DNA from 2 places in the Pseudalkalibacillus sp. NRS-1564 genome. Region 1 is predicted to be linked to the other one. Evidence: predicted binding sites of a transcription regulator. Region 1 holds the regulator's gene; the other holds the start of a gene.
What was found. Region 1 encodes LexA, which represses DNA repair genes until DNA is damaged. Its sites were predicted from a motif close to CGAACATATGTTCG; they were not measured.
Positions count from the first base shown of each region.

Region 2: ruvA (Holliday junction branch migration protein RuvA) is a predicted target of LexA. The motif match lies at 1,592-1,605, and genes of this name have one in related genera.

Region 1 covers NZ_JBITPM010000011.1:20,993-29,058, forward strand. Annotated here, with positions in the region: gene ACIFPW_RS05095 (Na(+)/H(+) antiporter subunit B) at 86-541, opposite strand; gene ACIFPW_RS05100 (cytochrome c biogenesis protein CcdA) at 562-1,272, opposite strand; gene ACIFPW_RS05105 (D-alanyl-D-alanine carboxypeptidase family protein) at 1,378-2,262, opposite strand; gene ACIFPW_RS05110 (YneF family protein) at 2,377-2,604, opposite strand; gene sirA (sporulation inhibitor of replication protein SirA) at 2,697-3,140, opposite strand; gene ACIFPW_RS05120 (HesB/YadR/YfhF family protein) at 3,301-3,588, opposite strand; gene ACIFPW_RS05125 (DUF896 domain-containing protein) at 3,706-3,942, opposite strand; gene ACIFPW_RS05130 (YneB family resolvase-like protein) at 4,009-4,659, opposite strand; gene yneA (cell division suppressor protein YneA) at 4,663-4,983, opposite strand; gene lexA (transcriptional repressor LexA) at 5,135-5,758, shown strand; gene ACIFPW_RS05145 (hypothetical protein) at 6,009-7,298, opposite strand; gene ACIFPW_RS05150 (iron chaperone) at 7,817-8,066, opposite strand, start outside.
Region 2 covers NZ_JBITPM010000019.1:111,846-119,911, forward strand. Annotated here, with positions in the region: gene ACIFPW_RS10510 (YebC/PmpR family DNA-binding transcriptional regulator) at 113-862, shown strand; gene ACIFPW_RS10515 (BofC C-terminal domain-containing protein) at 965-1,501, shown strand; gene ruvA (Holliday junction branch migration protein RuvA) at 1,629-2,231, shown strand; gene ruvB (Holliday junction branch migration DNA helicase RuvB) at 2,244-3,242, shown strand; gene ACIFPW_RS10530 (DUF2905 domain-containing protein) at 3,245-3,442, shown strand; gene queA (tRNA preQ1(34) S-adenosylmethionine ribosyltransferase-isomerase QueA) at 3,571-4,617, shown strand; gene tgt (tRNA guanosine(34) transglycosylase Tgt) at 4,614-5,756, shown strand; gene yajC (preprotein translocase subunit YajC) at 5,797-6,069, shown strand; gene ACIFPW_RS10550 (TIGR04086 family membrane protein) at 6,112-6,501, opposite strand; gene ACIFPW_RS10555 (ArsB/NhaD family transporter) at 6,569-7,918, shown strand.

The DNA of each region.
Region 1 (8,066 bases):
CTACCCATCATTTCCATTGTATGTGGAAGAGACAAAAAATACAAGCGCATGAAAAAAAGAACGGTGCACAACCGTTCTTTTCACATTAACCATTTACTTTTGAAAGTTCTTCTTCGCCTTCATCTGCCGCAATGCTTAGGATAATCGTCATCGTAACACCGACAACCGTAAAATAAACGCCTAGGTCAAATAACATTGCTGTCGCGAGGTGAGAATGACCGAGAATCGGAAGCTCAAAGTACGCGTCTGTCTGACTCAAGAACGGCTGTCCAAAAAGAAAGGAACCGACGCCAGTGAGAACAGCAATCAGAAGACCGATCGGAATAAAGTTCTTAAAATCAATGCGGATGACCTTATTCATGGTTTTAAAGCCATAAGAGATATAAAGAAGCACCAGAGCACCCGCCGACATAAGTCCTCCGATGAAACCTCCACCAGGTGCATTATGACCAGCGAAGAATAAGTATATTGAAAATCCTAGAATAATAAAGACGATAATCGTAGTCGTCGTTTTAAGTATAAGGTCATTTGTCCCCTTCACACTTCTACACCCTTTCTTTATTAAAATCCTTGAAATCCACCAAACAGGTTATTTACAAGGAACGATGTAAACATTGTCATAAAGTTAAAGTAAAGCAAGATTCCCATTACAATCATTAAGTACCCGCCAGCCTTCATGATGAACCGGCTATTTTTCTTAATCCAGTGCATTCGACCGATAAAAAAGGACAGAATGAAAAATGGAACAGAAAAACCAAGCGTATAAGCTACCATGTACATGAAGCCAGCTCCAGGGTTTGAAACACCCAACGCAATAACCGCAGCTAAAATCGGCCCTGTACAAGGTGTCCAACCTGCCGCAAAACCCATCCCAATTAAAATCGATCCAACAAAGCCAGATGGGCGGTTTCGAATTTTTAACCTGCGATCTTTCATTAGAAAGTTCGGTGTCCAAAAACCTACTACTACAAGTCCAAATACCACAATCAAAATGGCTCCAACTTGACGAAGCAGCTCTTTGTACTGAATAAATAAATTTCCAACGAGCGATGTTGACATCCCTAATACGAGGAAAATAATTGAAAACCCTATTAAAAAGAAGATCGTATGAAGAATTGCCCTTTTCTGCATCATTCCTCGTTCTTCTTTCAAGTCGTCAACGGATACCCCAGTGATATAAGAAATAAACGCTGGATAAAGCGGTAGCACACACGGTGAGATGAACGATAAAAAGCCGGCTCCGAACGCTAAAAACAAGTTCAAATCTGCCATTAAATTACTCCCTGTCTAATGCATGATCTTATCATGTGCATGTCGTTACCATTTCAACCTCTATTGTAAACGATTTATCTTATTCAAACTATGAACATTCCATAACTATTTTTCTTCAGAGAAAAATTCTTCAAGCGTAACGCCCGCTTCATGAACATCAGAAGCCGCTTCCTTGCCCACATACCGAACGTGCCATGGCTCATACTGATAGCCAGTGATATCTTCTTTTCCTTTTAAGTAACGAACAACAAAGCCATATTCATGCGCATGCTCTGCTACCCACTTACCTTCTGGCGTATTGCCAAATTCTTCGGTAAGAGAGCTTCCTAGAGAAGGCGTGCTAATATCCATCGTTAATCCCGTCTGATGTTCACTCTGCCCCGCCTGAGCGCTAACCTGGTTCGCTACTTCTTCTCCACGCTGTTCAGCATTATAAGCAAAAATAGCTTCCTGTCGCTCATAGGAGCGGTAGCCAGAGACAGCTTTTAATTCAAATCCATCTTTCTTTGCACCGGCAAACATTTTTTCAAGCGCTGTAGCCGCTTCCTTGACCATCAACCTTTTAGGATCATCTTTTGGTGCGTATGAAGAAACATCCGGTTCCACAAGATTTTGGGGCACAAAGTCTGAAGGTAGATTTCGCTCTTTATTTGCCACAACATAAATACTGTCTGGATTCGTTACAGTTAAATTCTCTCCATTTTTCTCAACTGTTTCAGCCATCGTTGGATACGCTGCTGATTTATCCTTTTTGGCCTCATCGCTTTGATCGCTTTCTTCATCTTCTTTCTTGCTGCTATCATTTTGCTTGTTATTGTTTTGGTTTCCATCATTATTTTCAATACTATTCGAGGAGCCGTTATTCGTCTGTCCATCATTCTGTGACTGATTCTCTGTCTGGTTAGACGTTTGCTCGTCATCTCCCGCCTGGCATCCGGCTAAAAGCGCGAACGAAAGACCTGTTGCTACTACTAAATTTTTCATTGTCATGTGAACACTTCCTGATTTTTTATAGTCTAATCTATCATACCATCACACCAATTAGACCCGTCAACCAAAATTACTCCATACAAAAAGCACTCTGTTACCAGAGTGCTCAATAAGCTATTTATCGTTGTTTGTCATTTGACTATTCATAGCCTTCATCATCTGATTAATCTTCTTCTGAGAAGGTTTTTGCCCCATTTGCATCATCATTACACGAAGCATATTTTCATTAATAGGGGGATTCTTCTTTAAATAGTCCATCATATATTTGCGGGCAATAAAAAAGCCAAGTGCTACTCCAGCAATCAACGCTAGCACGCCCACAAGCGTGTACATCCACCACATTCTAGATTTCCTCCTTATTCTTTCTCTTCCAATAGTGTACTACAACCCTTAATGATTATACAATAACGTCTATTAAAATAGTAGGAGTTTATTCAAACTAGTTTCTGTTGTTTAATCGGGTTAAGCCACCCGTATCGACCGGATTGGAAGTCAATCGCAAAGAACGAAGGAGTTAATTTTCGTATCACTTCAAAAAAGACTGTTTCAGCCTCGTTTGATCCGCTAGCATATATATTTATCTTCTCGCTTCTTACAAATAAAGATGCATCACTTTTAGATTGTTTAATACACAATCGATGCCCTTCATTTTTATATTCATACGTGCGAAAGCCACCCAATTCATTGACCAAACTGGTATTTAGTTCTTCTTCTTCCACAGGCTCTGTAATAAAGGCTACCTGTTTTTCTAGAAGCTCTTTCTGATCAGCCTGTATGGCCCGCTTCCTTTCGAGGAAAAGTTGATACAACAGATGCTCCTTACCAGCATATTGTTCTGCAATGTGCTGCTTAACGAAGTACATTTCGTAATGCCTCATATAACTCCCCCCTGCCCAAGAATCCACTCATATAAAAGAAAGTATAAATGAGTTCTCATAAAATGATTGTCTATACATGGAGGCTAGCCTTCACTAGTTTTGTCGAAATCAAAAAGACCTGTACTATAACATATATGTTATAGTACAGGTCTTTAGAATGCTATGCCATACTCGGCAGGTCACAAAGAACACCGCCGGATCTCTCATCATAATCAAGCTTCATTCGATCAACAAACCATTGATCGTCCGGTCGAACGAAGTACGTAACTCCTCCAATTTCTTGCTTATAATCATCATATGAAGGCTTATCAGACATGACCCCAAGAGAAAAACCTCCGCTGTCTCCACTCCCTGCGTAGCGTACGAATAACCTCAGGCAATCACCGTTACCAAGTTCCATTTCATTTTTGTAAAACTCAGCTGCAGAATCAGTTACAACAAACATCATATCCGCCCTCTCCGTTTTGTATTAGTACATCTTGTTATAGTACAGTATAACGAATATTTGAAAAATTGCAACCATAAAAATAGCCTAATTTTGCTTTTCGCAAAATTAGGCTATTTTCTACTGAAGAAAGCGACGGTTTTTCTTGCTTTCCTTAAGCTTTTCAGGTGTTACATCTGTGCCTTCTTCATCCACAACTTTTATAGAATGAAGTTGGTTTTTGAAAGAAGAACGGAAATTTGCTAAATATTCCTTACGTAGCTTTTTCTGTTCTTTTTTCTCATCTTCTGTTAATGATGACTCTTTTGCTTTACGAGATAGCTCGTTAATTCTTTGGAGTTTATCTTCAAAAGGCATGTAAAATAGCTCCTTTACTGAAACTTGTATCTCACATGCTAACGCATGTTTTGAACATAGACAAGTTTAGTGCTTCTCGTTCTGCTCGTCAACATATTCCTGATAACGTCTATGTACCGTTGCTTTCGAAGCGTGATGTCCAAATCCTTTAAGCGTTGCAGCTATCTCATTAAACGTAAGACCACGGTTTCGTAGATTAACAATTTCTTCGATTGGAACTTCCACCCGCTCACGCCCACCTTGATTTTGATGGCTGAGGTTTCGCTGTGGTCGATAGCCTTCTTTAACCGCCTTGTCCATTCCACGTTTAATTTTCAGATTATGAAGCTTGCGCTGAAATTCTTCAACGATACTAACGATCTCAAGAACCATCGAATCAGATTCCGACAATTGAAGTTCTCCGTTTTGATTCACTGTATAAATCGTCCCTCCATATTTATGGACGGCATGTAGAAGAGCGATCTTTGCATTCCCTCCCCCAAGTCTTGTTTCATCTTGAATGAGCAATGCCTCAACATGCCCCTCTTTCAATAAGTCAAGCACCTCAAGTATGCCATCACGATCAATGTCATACCCGCTGTGCTTTTCTTCAATCAAGCGCTGTATAATAAAACCTGACTGTGATGCAAATCGTTGTAGTTCTTCTTTTTGCCTGGCAAGAGAAGACTCCTGTGCTTCTTTCTTTGTGCTTACCCGACAATAAATAACGGCGTTCATACTTTATTCTTTACCCCCAAGTGCGGTAGCGTTCGCTTCAACAGGGATGATGAGAGTATCTCCTGCTGTAATTCGGTTTGCATCAATGCTATTCACTTCTTCAACCCAACTGACGAACTTCCGATCAGACAACTCATGCGCAGTACGGTATTCTTCCGCAATTTCTAAAACAGTATCTCCCTGCTCCAATTGTACCGTTGTATAACGATCATACTCCTCAGCTGCAGCTGTTCGCAAAGATAGAAACACAATAATTAACACAGCTACAAAAGATATAATGACAAGAAAATCAACTCCAGACAAGCCCCCAGCTTGCTTTCTCATCCCAATCACCCCATATGCGAATATTTGTTCTGTTTTTAGTATATCAGAACCTCTGTTCGTGTCAACTGATTTCTTCGAACTTATGTTTGTATGCGAACAAAAATTCTGGTATACTACTAACAAATAGATAGATTGGAACGAGGTGCCAGATATTATGAAACTATCAAAGCGTCAGCAGGACATTCTGGACTTTATTAAAGTCGAAGTTAAGCAAAAGGGTTATCCACCCTCCGTAAGAGAAATTGGCGAAGCTGTTGGACTTGCTTCAAGCTCCACTGTCCATGGCCACCTGGCAAGACTCGAGAAAAAAGGGTATATCAGACGAGACCCAACAAAACCAAGAGCCATCGAAGTGCTTGGTCTTGATGAAACGATCGATATTCCTCGTCAACATACTGTAAACGTTCCCGTCATTGGTAAAGTAACTGCTGGTCAACCGATCACTGCCATTGAAAATGTAGAAGAATACTTCCCGCTTCCAGAACAGTTTGCACAGGATGAAGAACATACCTTTATTCTAGTGATTGAAGGGGATAGTATGATCGAAGCTGGTATTTATAACGGTGATATGGTTATTGTGAAGCAACAACCAACTGCAAATAACGGTGATATTGTTGTCGCGATGACAGATGAAGCTGAAGCAACTGTTAAACGATTCTTTAAAGAAAGCAACTACTTCCGACTTCAACCGGAAAACTCATCGATGGAACCGATCATTCTTGATTCCGTTTCTATTCTTGGTAAAGTAATTGGGGTCTTTCGCTCCATTCACTAGAAGCGCTGCGTGCGCTTCTTTTTTTATGTTATATAAGCTTTCTGGGCTATATCAATACGAGCTTCTTCTCTTCTTTTATTTATTAACCCCTCCGTCTGTGTAAATGATCGCAGTTTGAAGAGCATAGGGGTGTAGCTTTACATTACAACCAACCTCACCTACCTACTTTTAACTCTTAAAGGCTATACAAAACCGCCCTTCATTTAAATAAAGGGCGGTTTTGTATACTTCTAACATAATTCTTAAACGGTTACTTTTCAGCAGCCTCTGAAGCCGCTATAACTAATTCAACTGTTTGATCTACTGTCGCCTGACGGAACTTTTGGAACTCATCAGTGATATAAACGGAAGGATCTTCAGGATAGTACTCCTGAGCGGCTACGTGAAGGTGTCCACCCGGAATATCATAAGCTCCTATCCCAATTCGCACGCGATTGGATCGGTACTGACTTTCATTCGATAAGTAGCTTCCGCCTCCTCCTTTACGAGCTTTTGATCCTTCAGTCGGACCCCCTTCATGGCACTCATACGGTTTATCACGATATTCTGGTGCGAGCCATTCGCATACTTCATCGCCTCTTTCTACCGGCCATGGTCCAGTATTGGCTGCAATCATTTCCTTGTAAGGAAGCGTTGTTTCAATAAATTCCGGCAGTTTTTCAGGCATCGGCCAATTGCTCACTGTCGGAATAACTTCTGAGCGATCTTCAAGAGTGTTTCCAACCCCTGTGCGCCATCTCCCGGCAAACCCTTCGATGGTCATAGCTTTTGGACCACCTTGACTGATTGTCATCATGAGATCCACCTGCTCTTTACTATTAACCAGGTAAGGTCCAAAAGTATCTTCAACGATTCCTTCATCAAAATCATCCCATCGTACCGGAAAATTCGCTGCTTGAACAAAAGCTGGACCTTCTTCCGTCAAAACGACTTTCCCATCCATCTGAAGCGCTGCAGCGCCAGAAGGGTTTGATCTCCTAAATTCCTGTTCTAAACGGTATGGATCAAATCCGCTTACTAAAATACGCTTAACTTTCTTCCCTTTTGGAAAATCAATAGAAGTAATTCCCCTTGACGTGTACTCTAGTTTCTTCATCAGTTCTTCTTGCTTTTTCTCCGTTACTGTATATGAAGGTTCCCATTGCCTGAGGGCAGCAGTCATATGTAATCGAGTCCAATAAAGCGGGCGATCATCATAACGATCTAGTTCCCCTAAATCATTTCGTTCTCCCTGAGCTCGAGCAACAGCCGTCTCCCACAGCTTCTCACCATGCTTTTCGATCACTTTCTCTGCTTTTTTTACACTTTTCGCTTTGCACAAATCCTCCTTAAATTCATCCGCAAAAACTGTAAACTCCGCCTTATCCATAATTTGCTGTGGGATTGGGGCACCGTCTTCCATTCGCTGCTCCTCTGGTGTTAGCGCCGCATCAGTGTTAAAGCAATCACCTTTGGCACTTCCAGTTAACGGTAAAAAACCGATAGTTAATATCCCTACAATAAAAAGCGCAATTCCATATTTCCATTTCCTAGATTTCATATGTCTTTTTTCCTCCTCTTCTAGTTGAACTATCTTCTATTTTAGAGATATGAGGTTGTATTTTTCAAACTATTACAAGTATTCTGATCAAAAATGAATCATTCGAAGTGGATCATGTATGGATAACATACTTATGTTAAAGAAAACCGTGACGTTTTCTCTGCATCTTTCGACATATAGATAAGCTTACCTATCATTTAACGAACTGCATTTCTAGCCTTTTTCGATTTTTCCAGACTGAATTAATTTGTACTAAAAAGGAGCAAGCTCGCTGATGGAACTTGCCCTACGCCGTAATTTATTATTACTTAATTTATACACGTGTATTTTTTCACTTACCTGTAATTTCATAACAGAAGCCGCTATCCCGATGAGTCACATAATGATGCCAATATGGACAAAAATAAATAGAAGGGTTCCCGTTGACCATATATGAACCTCATTTAGTTTTAAACGTTAATCTCACATAGCGACTACCAAGCGGTTGGTCCAAATAGAAGCCTGTCCCGTCTATTTATTCACTTGCGCCAGAAAGTTGAACAGTCTGCCTTATCATGAATATTGAATTCGATCATTTTTTTAAGTAATGAAAATTCAACTGAACTACCCCACGGAATACGCATTAGTTGTTTAGTGTGATCATAGCCAGCAAGTTTCATTTCTTCAGAAAAATGAACAATTCCATTCTTTTCAGGGGCAACAGCCAAATGATGTTTTGCTACGCTAAAGGCAATAATAAATGTTCCGTGATCTGTAAACATTGGCTGA
Region 2 (8,066 bases), on a different contig from region 1:
AAAATAACGAGCGGGCAGTAGCCTGCTCGACTACATATGCAAAACTCTTTTCGGAGACTTGAGCCCTATGATATAGTTGGGAAATCAGTTCATTTGAAAGGAGTTCTCTTAGATGGCAGGACATTCCAAATGGAAAAATATACAGCGTAGAAAAAACGCTCAAGATGCTAAACGTGGAAAAGTATTTATGAAGCTAGCTAAGGAAATCTTTGTAGCTGCCAAGCAAGGAGGGGGCGATCCGGAAACGAATCCCTCATTAAGGCTTGCTGTGGACAAGGCTAAATCATCAAATATGCCTAACGAAAACATTGATCGAGCAATTAAGAAAGCTACAGGGGATTTAGACGGTGTTCAATATGATAACGTGACATACGAAGGATATGGCCCAGGTGGTGCCGCCATTATGGTTCAACTACTTACCGATAATAAAAATCGAGCTGCAGCAGATGTGCGTCATGCCTTTAGTAAAAATAAAGGGAATATGGGCGAAAATGGCTGTGTTTCATTCTTATTTAACCGAAAAGGTCTCCTTGTGATCGATCGTTCCGAAAATGATCTCGATGGAGATGAATTGATGCTTCAGGTTATTGAAGCCGGGGCTGAAGAAATGGAAACAAATGAGGATGCTTATGAGATTTATACCGATCCCCAGGAATTCCAAGATGTAAAGCACCAATTACAAGCGAGCGGATTAAGTTTCTCTTCCACTGAAGTCACGATGATTCCAGAAACGTATGCTCCACTAGAAGAGGAAGATGGGCTTCATATGTTAAAGCTAATTGATATGCTTGAAGATAACGATGATGTGCAAGATGTTTATCATAATGCTGAAATAAATGATGATGTTTATGATCAATTGTGAGCTACAGTTTTTCTGTAGCTTTTTTTGATGCATATTCCTCAATAAAACGGAAACGCTAACGGCATGAACTTCTTGAAAATGGAAGAAAGGTGTTGGAAACATATGAAAAGCCTTTATCCACTCCTTCTATTAGGTATACTTCTTGTTCTTGGAGGAACATCGGCCGTGGCTTATGAAGGAGATGGCATATCACCGGTTACAGGAACCAAAACTCAAGAAAAAGGACCACTAGTTGTTGAAGTTGTATTGAGAACAAATTATGCGGACGGTGTTTCAACGAACCAATCTGTATATGAAACCATATGGGCAATGGAAGACTTTTGGAGTCAATACGCTGATTGGCAACTTGTAGATCAGGAAGAAGGACGAATGATATTTGAACGGAATCTAGAAGATATTTCGCCTGCAAGTAAACAAAATGGACATTTTGGATTAACAGAGGATGGCATTCTTACGATATTTGATGGAATTCCGGCAGAAGAGAAAGTCATTCAAACATTTTTTCAAATTGATGTAGGAAAGCTAGAAAGTCAAAGAAGAGAGCAGCTTATGGAAGGAATTCCAGTAGAGTCATGGTATCAGTTTGAAGACGTCATCCAGTCTTTTTCTAAAATTAAAAAAGAAGAACCTGTCCAGTAAGGGCAGGTTCTTCTTTTGATTTAGACGCTTATCTCCGTTTCTAAACGCTCGTCTCCGCTTTTCATCTTTTTATGGTAGAATGGAGAGATAGAAATACATGTTCGTATGTACAGGGGAGAGAGTAGCTTTGATAGAATATATTAAAGGCACGGTTGAATATATTGATACAGAATACATTGTTGTAGAGTCGAATGCGATAGGATATAAAATTTATTGTGGGAATCCTTTTGAATTTCAGAAGTACCGTAATCAATCGATTCAAATTTTTACGCATCATTACGTTAGAGAAGATCTCATTGCCCTTTATGGATTTCCAACACAGGAAGAGCGACTTTTGTTTGAGAAGCTTCTAAATGTTTCCGGTATCGGTCCTAAGGGAGCTGTGGCCATTTTAGCGACTGGTGAACCTGATAAAGTTGTGAGTGCCATTGAAATGGAAGATGAGAAATTTCTAACAAAGTTTCCTGGCGTTGGTAAGAAAACTGCCAGACAAATCATTCTAGATCTAAAAGGTAAGCTTAAAGGCTTTGGCGCTCCCACTGAGGGATTGTTTGCAGTGGATGAAGTTCAAGAAGAGGGTGCTCATGAGCTAGAAGAAGCGCTAGAAGCATTGAAAGCTCTTGGGTATGCTGAACGAGAAATTAAGAAGATTAAACCAAAGCTAGTTGAAGAAACGCTAACGACAGATCAGTATATTAAAAAAGCCCTTCAGCTTATGCTGAAGCAATAAGGAGGGAGTAAAGTGGAAGATCGAATTCTATCAGGAGAGCAGGTCGGTGACGACTCATCCGTAGAATATAGCCTCCGTCCTCAGCGATTAAGTCAATATATTGGACAAGAAAAGGTAAAGCGAAATCTTGAAGTGTTTATTGAAGCGGCTAAAATGCGTGAAGAGCCCTTAGATCATGTGCTGTTGTACGGCCCTCCTGGTCTAGGTAAAACGACTCTCTCGGCCATTATTGCAAACGAGATGGAAGTGAATTTGCGTACAACATCAGGTCCTGCGATTGAAAGACCTGGTGATCTTGCAGCTATATTAACCGCCCTTGAACCTGGGGATGTTTTATTTATCGATGAAATACATCGACTACCTCGAAGTGTTGAAGAAGTTCTTTATCCTGCGATGGAAGACTACTGTCTAGATATTGTAATAGGAAAAGGCGAAACGGCAAGATCTGTTCGTTTGGATCTGCCACCGTTCACCCTAGTAGGCGCTACGACAAGGGCTGGACTATTAACGGCGCCTTTACGAGATCGTTTCGGCGTACTGAGTAGATTAGAGTATTATCTTGAAGATGAACTTCAAACTATTTTAATGAGAACAGCTGACATTTTCGATGTTGAAATGGACCACGCTGCTGCTGTTGAACTTGCCCGAAGATCGCGAGGGACACCTAGAATTGCCAATCGCTTGCTAAAACGTGTAAGGGATTATGCACAGGTGAAAGGGGATGGCGTCATTTCGCACTCACTTGCTTCTCAGGCTCTTGAGATGATGCAAGTCGATCCTCTTGGACTTGATCATATCGATCACAAGCTTCTATTAGCCATCATAGAGAAATTCCGTGGAGGTCCTGTAGGAGTAGATACAATTGCAGCAACGATTGGTGAAGAAAGTCATACCATTGAAGACGTGTATGAACCCTATCTACTTCAAATTGGATTTCTTCAGCGTACACCTCGTGGACGAATGGTTACTCATCAGGTATACGATCACTTTGGTATGGAGATTCCTCAATAGCGATGGGAATTTCAAAACTGTTTATTATCTTAGGGATCGCCTTCTTGGCCATTGGTGTGTTGTGGTCCTTTATTGGGAAATTACCTGGTGACATCGTAATCAAAAAAGGAAACACTACGTTTTTTTTTCCGATTGTAACCTCAATAGTCGTTAGTATTGCCTTGTCTTTACTTTTTTTTATTATAGGTAAGTTCAGATAAGGGGGCAGCTTTCCAAACGCCATTTTCAACATGGTGGAAGGGGAACTGCCCCTTAAGGGTGCGCCAACAGGTAGAGCTGTGGTAAAATCAATAAAGTTGAACACTTTCTAGAAACAGTGGTGAATAAAATGAACGTAAATGATTTTGATTTTGAACTTCCAGAACGGTTAATTGCTCAAACGCCGTTAAAGGAACGGACAAAGTCCAGATTGATGGTATTAGATCCATTAAAGCAAAAGCTTCAGCATCGCGAATTCTCCAATTTAGAGGATTACATAAATCCCGGTGATTGTCTTGTGTTGAATGATACACGAGTCATGCCAGCTAGATTGTATGGATCAAAAGAAGAAACAGGAGCTAAAATTGAAGTGCTGCTTCTTAAGCAAATGGAAGAGGATCAATGGGAGACTCTTGTTAAACCGGCTAAGCGAGTGAAGCCAGGCACTGTGATTTCATTTGGCGATGGACGTCTAACAGCCGTATGCAAAGAGTCACTTGAACATGGCGGACGTGTATTAGAGTTTCAATACGAAGGCGTTTTCTATGAAATTCTTGATCAGCTTGGCGAAATGCCTCTTCCACCATATATTACTGAAACGCTCGATGATCAAGAACGATATCAAACCGTTTTTGCTAAGCATAGAGGATCAGCAGCAGCACCAACTGCTGGCCTCCACTTCACAGAAGAAATGCTTCAGCGTCTTGAAGATAAAGGCGTTCATGTCGCATTTATCACACTTCATGTGGGTCTTGGCACTTTCCGACCAGTTTCCGTCGATAATATTCTTGAACATGAAATGCACGGGGAATTTTATCAACTGACAAAGGGCACGGCTGAACTGTTGAACAGTGTAAGGGAATCGGGAGGCCGAATCATTTCTGTCGGTACTACTTCAACGAGAACACTTGAAACCGTGGCATCAGCACATGATGGACAATTTGAAGAAGCTTCTGGTTGGACCGACATTTTTATTTATCCGGGTTATACTTTTAAAGCAATCGATGGGCTGATTACAAACTTTCACCTGCCTCAGTCAACATTGATCATGCTCGTGAGTGCCCTTGCGGGAAGAGATTTTGTGCTTTCTGCTTATCGCACGGCTGTTGAGGAAGAGTATCGCTTCTTCAGTTTTGGTGATGCAATGTTGATTTTGGAAGGGAGTATGAAAGAATGACAGAACCAATTCGCTATGAATTAATAAAAACGTGTAAACAAAGTGGGGCACGTCTTGGAAAGTTGCACACGCCACATGGTACGTTTGATACACCGATGTTTATGCCTGTTGGAACACTTGCGACAGTGAAAACGATGAGTCCAGAAGAACTAAAAGAAATGGGCGCTGGCGTTATCCTTAGTAACACGTATCATCTTTGGCTTCGTCCTGGTCATGATATTGTCAAAGAAGCTGGGGGCCTTCATAAATTTATGAACCGGGATCAGCCGATTCTTACGGATTCTGGAGGATTTCAGGTCTTTAGCTTAAGTGACCTGAGACAGATTGAGGAAAAAGGCGTTCATTTTCGGAATCACATGAGCGGTGAGAAGTTATTCTTATCTCCAGAAGGCGCAATGGAAATCCAAAATGCACTCGGTTCTGATATTATGATGGCATTCGATGAGTGTCCTCCATACCCAGCAGAATTTGATTACATGAAAAGTTCTGTTGAGCGTACGAGTCGCTGGGCTGAACGATGCCTGACAGCTCATGAACGAAAAGACATCCAGGGGTTGTTTGGAATTGTTCAAGGTGGAGAGTATGAAGAGTTAAGAAAACAAAGTGCTGAGGATCTTGTTTCACTTGATTTCCCGGGCTATGCTATTGGAGGCCTTTCAGTAGGTGAACCGAAAGACGTGATGAATCGCGTGCTCGAGTTTACGACACCTCACCTTCCAACTCAGAAACCTCGTTATTTAATGGGGGTTGGTTCACCAGATTCTCTTATTGACGGAGCTATTCGAGGCGTGGATATGTTTGATTGTGTTCTTCCTACTCGTATCGCGCGAAATGGAACACTAATGACTAGCAATGGTCGTCTAGTCGTTCGAAATGCAAAATATGCACGTGATTTCCGTCCGCTTGACGAGAATTGTGATTGTCATGTCTGCCGCAATTATTCAAGGGCGTATATTCGTCATCTTGTAAAATCCAATGAAACATTTGGCTTTAGATTAACGACTTACCATAATCTCTATTTTCTGTTAAACTTGATGAAGCAAGTTAGGCAGGCGATTATGGATGATCGTCTCCTGGACTTTAAGGATGAGTTTTTTGAACAATATGGGTTTAATAAACCAAATGCGAAAAACTTTTAATCCATAGATTGTATGATTGCTGGAAAGGGGTGAAATGAATATGGGTTCTACGTTAATGAATATAGTCCCGCTTCTACTAATGTTTGCGATTTTCTATTTCCTTTTGATTCGCCCGCAACAGAAGCGTCAAAAGAAAACGAAAGAAATGCAAGCAAGCTTAGAAAAAGGAAATAAAGTTGTAACGATCGGTGGTATGCATGGCATCATTGATGCAATGGATGAAGGTACAATTACAATCCGTACTACAGACGGTACAAAAATGGTGTTTGACCGAGCGGCTATCCGCGAATCAATCACTGAAAACAGCAAGTAACATAATAAAGAGCGTCCTCATCAGAGGGCGCTCTTTGTTCGTCTAAGCCTCTCGATGATTTCCGCCTCTAACATTTACCCCCATGATTCCTCCTAGAATGCAAATCAGACCATAACCAGCATGGTAAAGCAATTGTTCAAGATTCATGTTTATTCTGTAACCCAGATACTGAATGAGAAAGAGGAGAATGACGTACATAATGGCTGTTCCTCCTCCTAGTAGCCAACCGCGTTCTCCTCCTTTCCCACCTGAAATAAAGCCACCTATAAAAAATGCAATAACGGTAGCAACAATAATGAACGGGCTTAGTCCGTTTTCTGATACAGATGTGAAACGAAGAATTAAAGAAAAAAGCACGCTAGTTGCAAGCACAATCACGATTATTGCTAATAGCCCTGAGCCCATACTTGAGACTGCATGTTTCGATCTCATTGTCTTCCTCCTTAAACGAGATAGTTTGTACATTCTATTCGTTTGAGAAGGAAATAGAAGTCTATTCATGAAATCGAACAGCTCGTCATACGATGTTAGAAACGGGACAGGGAAGGGGCAGCATGGATTGGAAATGATCATCGCGCTCATCATATTTGTTCTTGCTTATGTCGGCATATTAACTGAGAAAATTAATCGTGCGATCGTTGCCTGTGGCGGTGGTCTTCTCATGCTACTTTCAGGAATTACAACCACAGATTCTGCTTTCATGAACCACGTTGATTGGAATACGATTGCATTATTGTTTTCAATGATGATTCTTGTCTCCATTACAAGTCAGAATGGATTGTTTGAATATATTTCAATCAAACTTGCGCAACAGGTACAAGGAAAACCGCTGCCGCTACTTGCTGTAATAGGGACATTGACTGCAGTTGGATCAGCTTTATTAGATAATGTGACCACCGTTCTTCTTCTCGTACCAATTACTCTTACCTTAACAAGGATACTTAAAATTACAAGCATGCCCTTTTTAGTAACTGTTATTTTATCTTCTAATATAGGTGGAACAGCAACGTTGATTGGTGATCCGCCGAACATTATGATCGGGCAGGCTGTTGATCATTTAGACTTTAATGATTTTCTATATAATCTGGCACCAGTGGTTGTTGTCATTTATGCCGTGATCATGACAGGTCTTTTATTTTTATATCGAAAGGGATTGACTGTAGATGACGACCATCGACAAACGTTGCTTCGAATTAATGCAGATGATTATTTAAAGAGAGGGCCTCTTCTTTATAAATCGTCGGTCGTGCTGCTAATGACGATTTCAGGCTTTCTGCTACATCCTATTTTACATACAGAGCTAACTAACATTGCGATGGCAGGAGCGGTCCTCTTATTACTCATCACACAAAATGAACACAAGATTGAAGAGGTTTTCGAGTCAATTGAATGGGTGACCTTGTTCTTCTTTATTGGATTGTTCATTTTAATCGGTGGATTAGAGGAAGTAGGGATTATTGATGAAGTGGCGAGAAGTATTCTCTTATACACGGACGGCGATTTGCCTAAAACATCGCTTGTGATTTTATGGGGATCTGGTTTTCTTTCAGCCTTTTTAGATAATATTCCATTTGTAGCAGCGATGATTCCTGTCATTACGGAATTTTCGGGTTATGGAATGACAAACCTTGATCCATTGTGGTGGTCGCTTGCCTTAGGCTCATGTCTTGGGGGGAACGGAACGTTAATCGGTGCTTCAGCAAACGTAGTAGTAGCAGGTCTAGCGCTGAAAGATAAACAAGAAGTTCGCTTTATTGAATTTTTGAAAATCGGAATACCTGTTGTTTGTGTTTCACTTGCCATTAGTACAATCTACATTTATTTCCGCTATTTGCTTCCCTACTATTGAGGGAAGCTTTTTTATTTGTGCTAAGATAATCCTATCTTTGGTTTACACGTTATTTTAATGAAATGTAAAAATCCGTTTTTTCAATACATTCCCTCATGCTGAGCTGAAACATGGTTACACTAATCAAAACAAGACTGGAAGGAGGGAT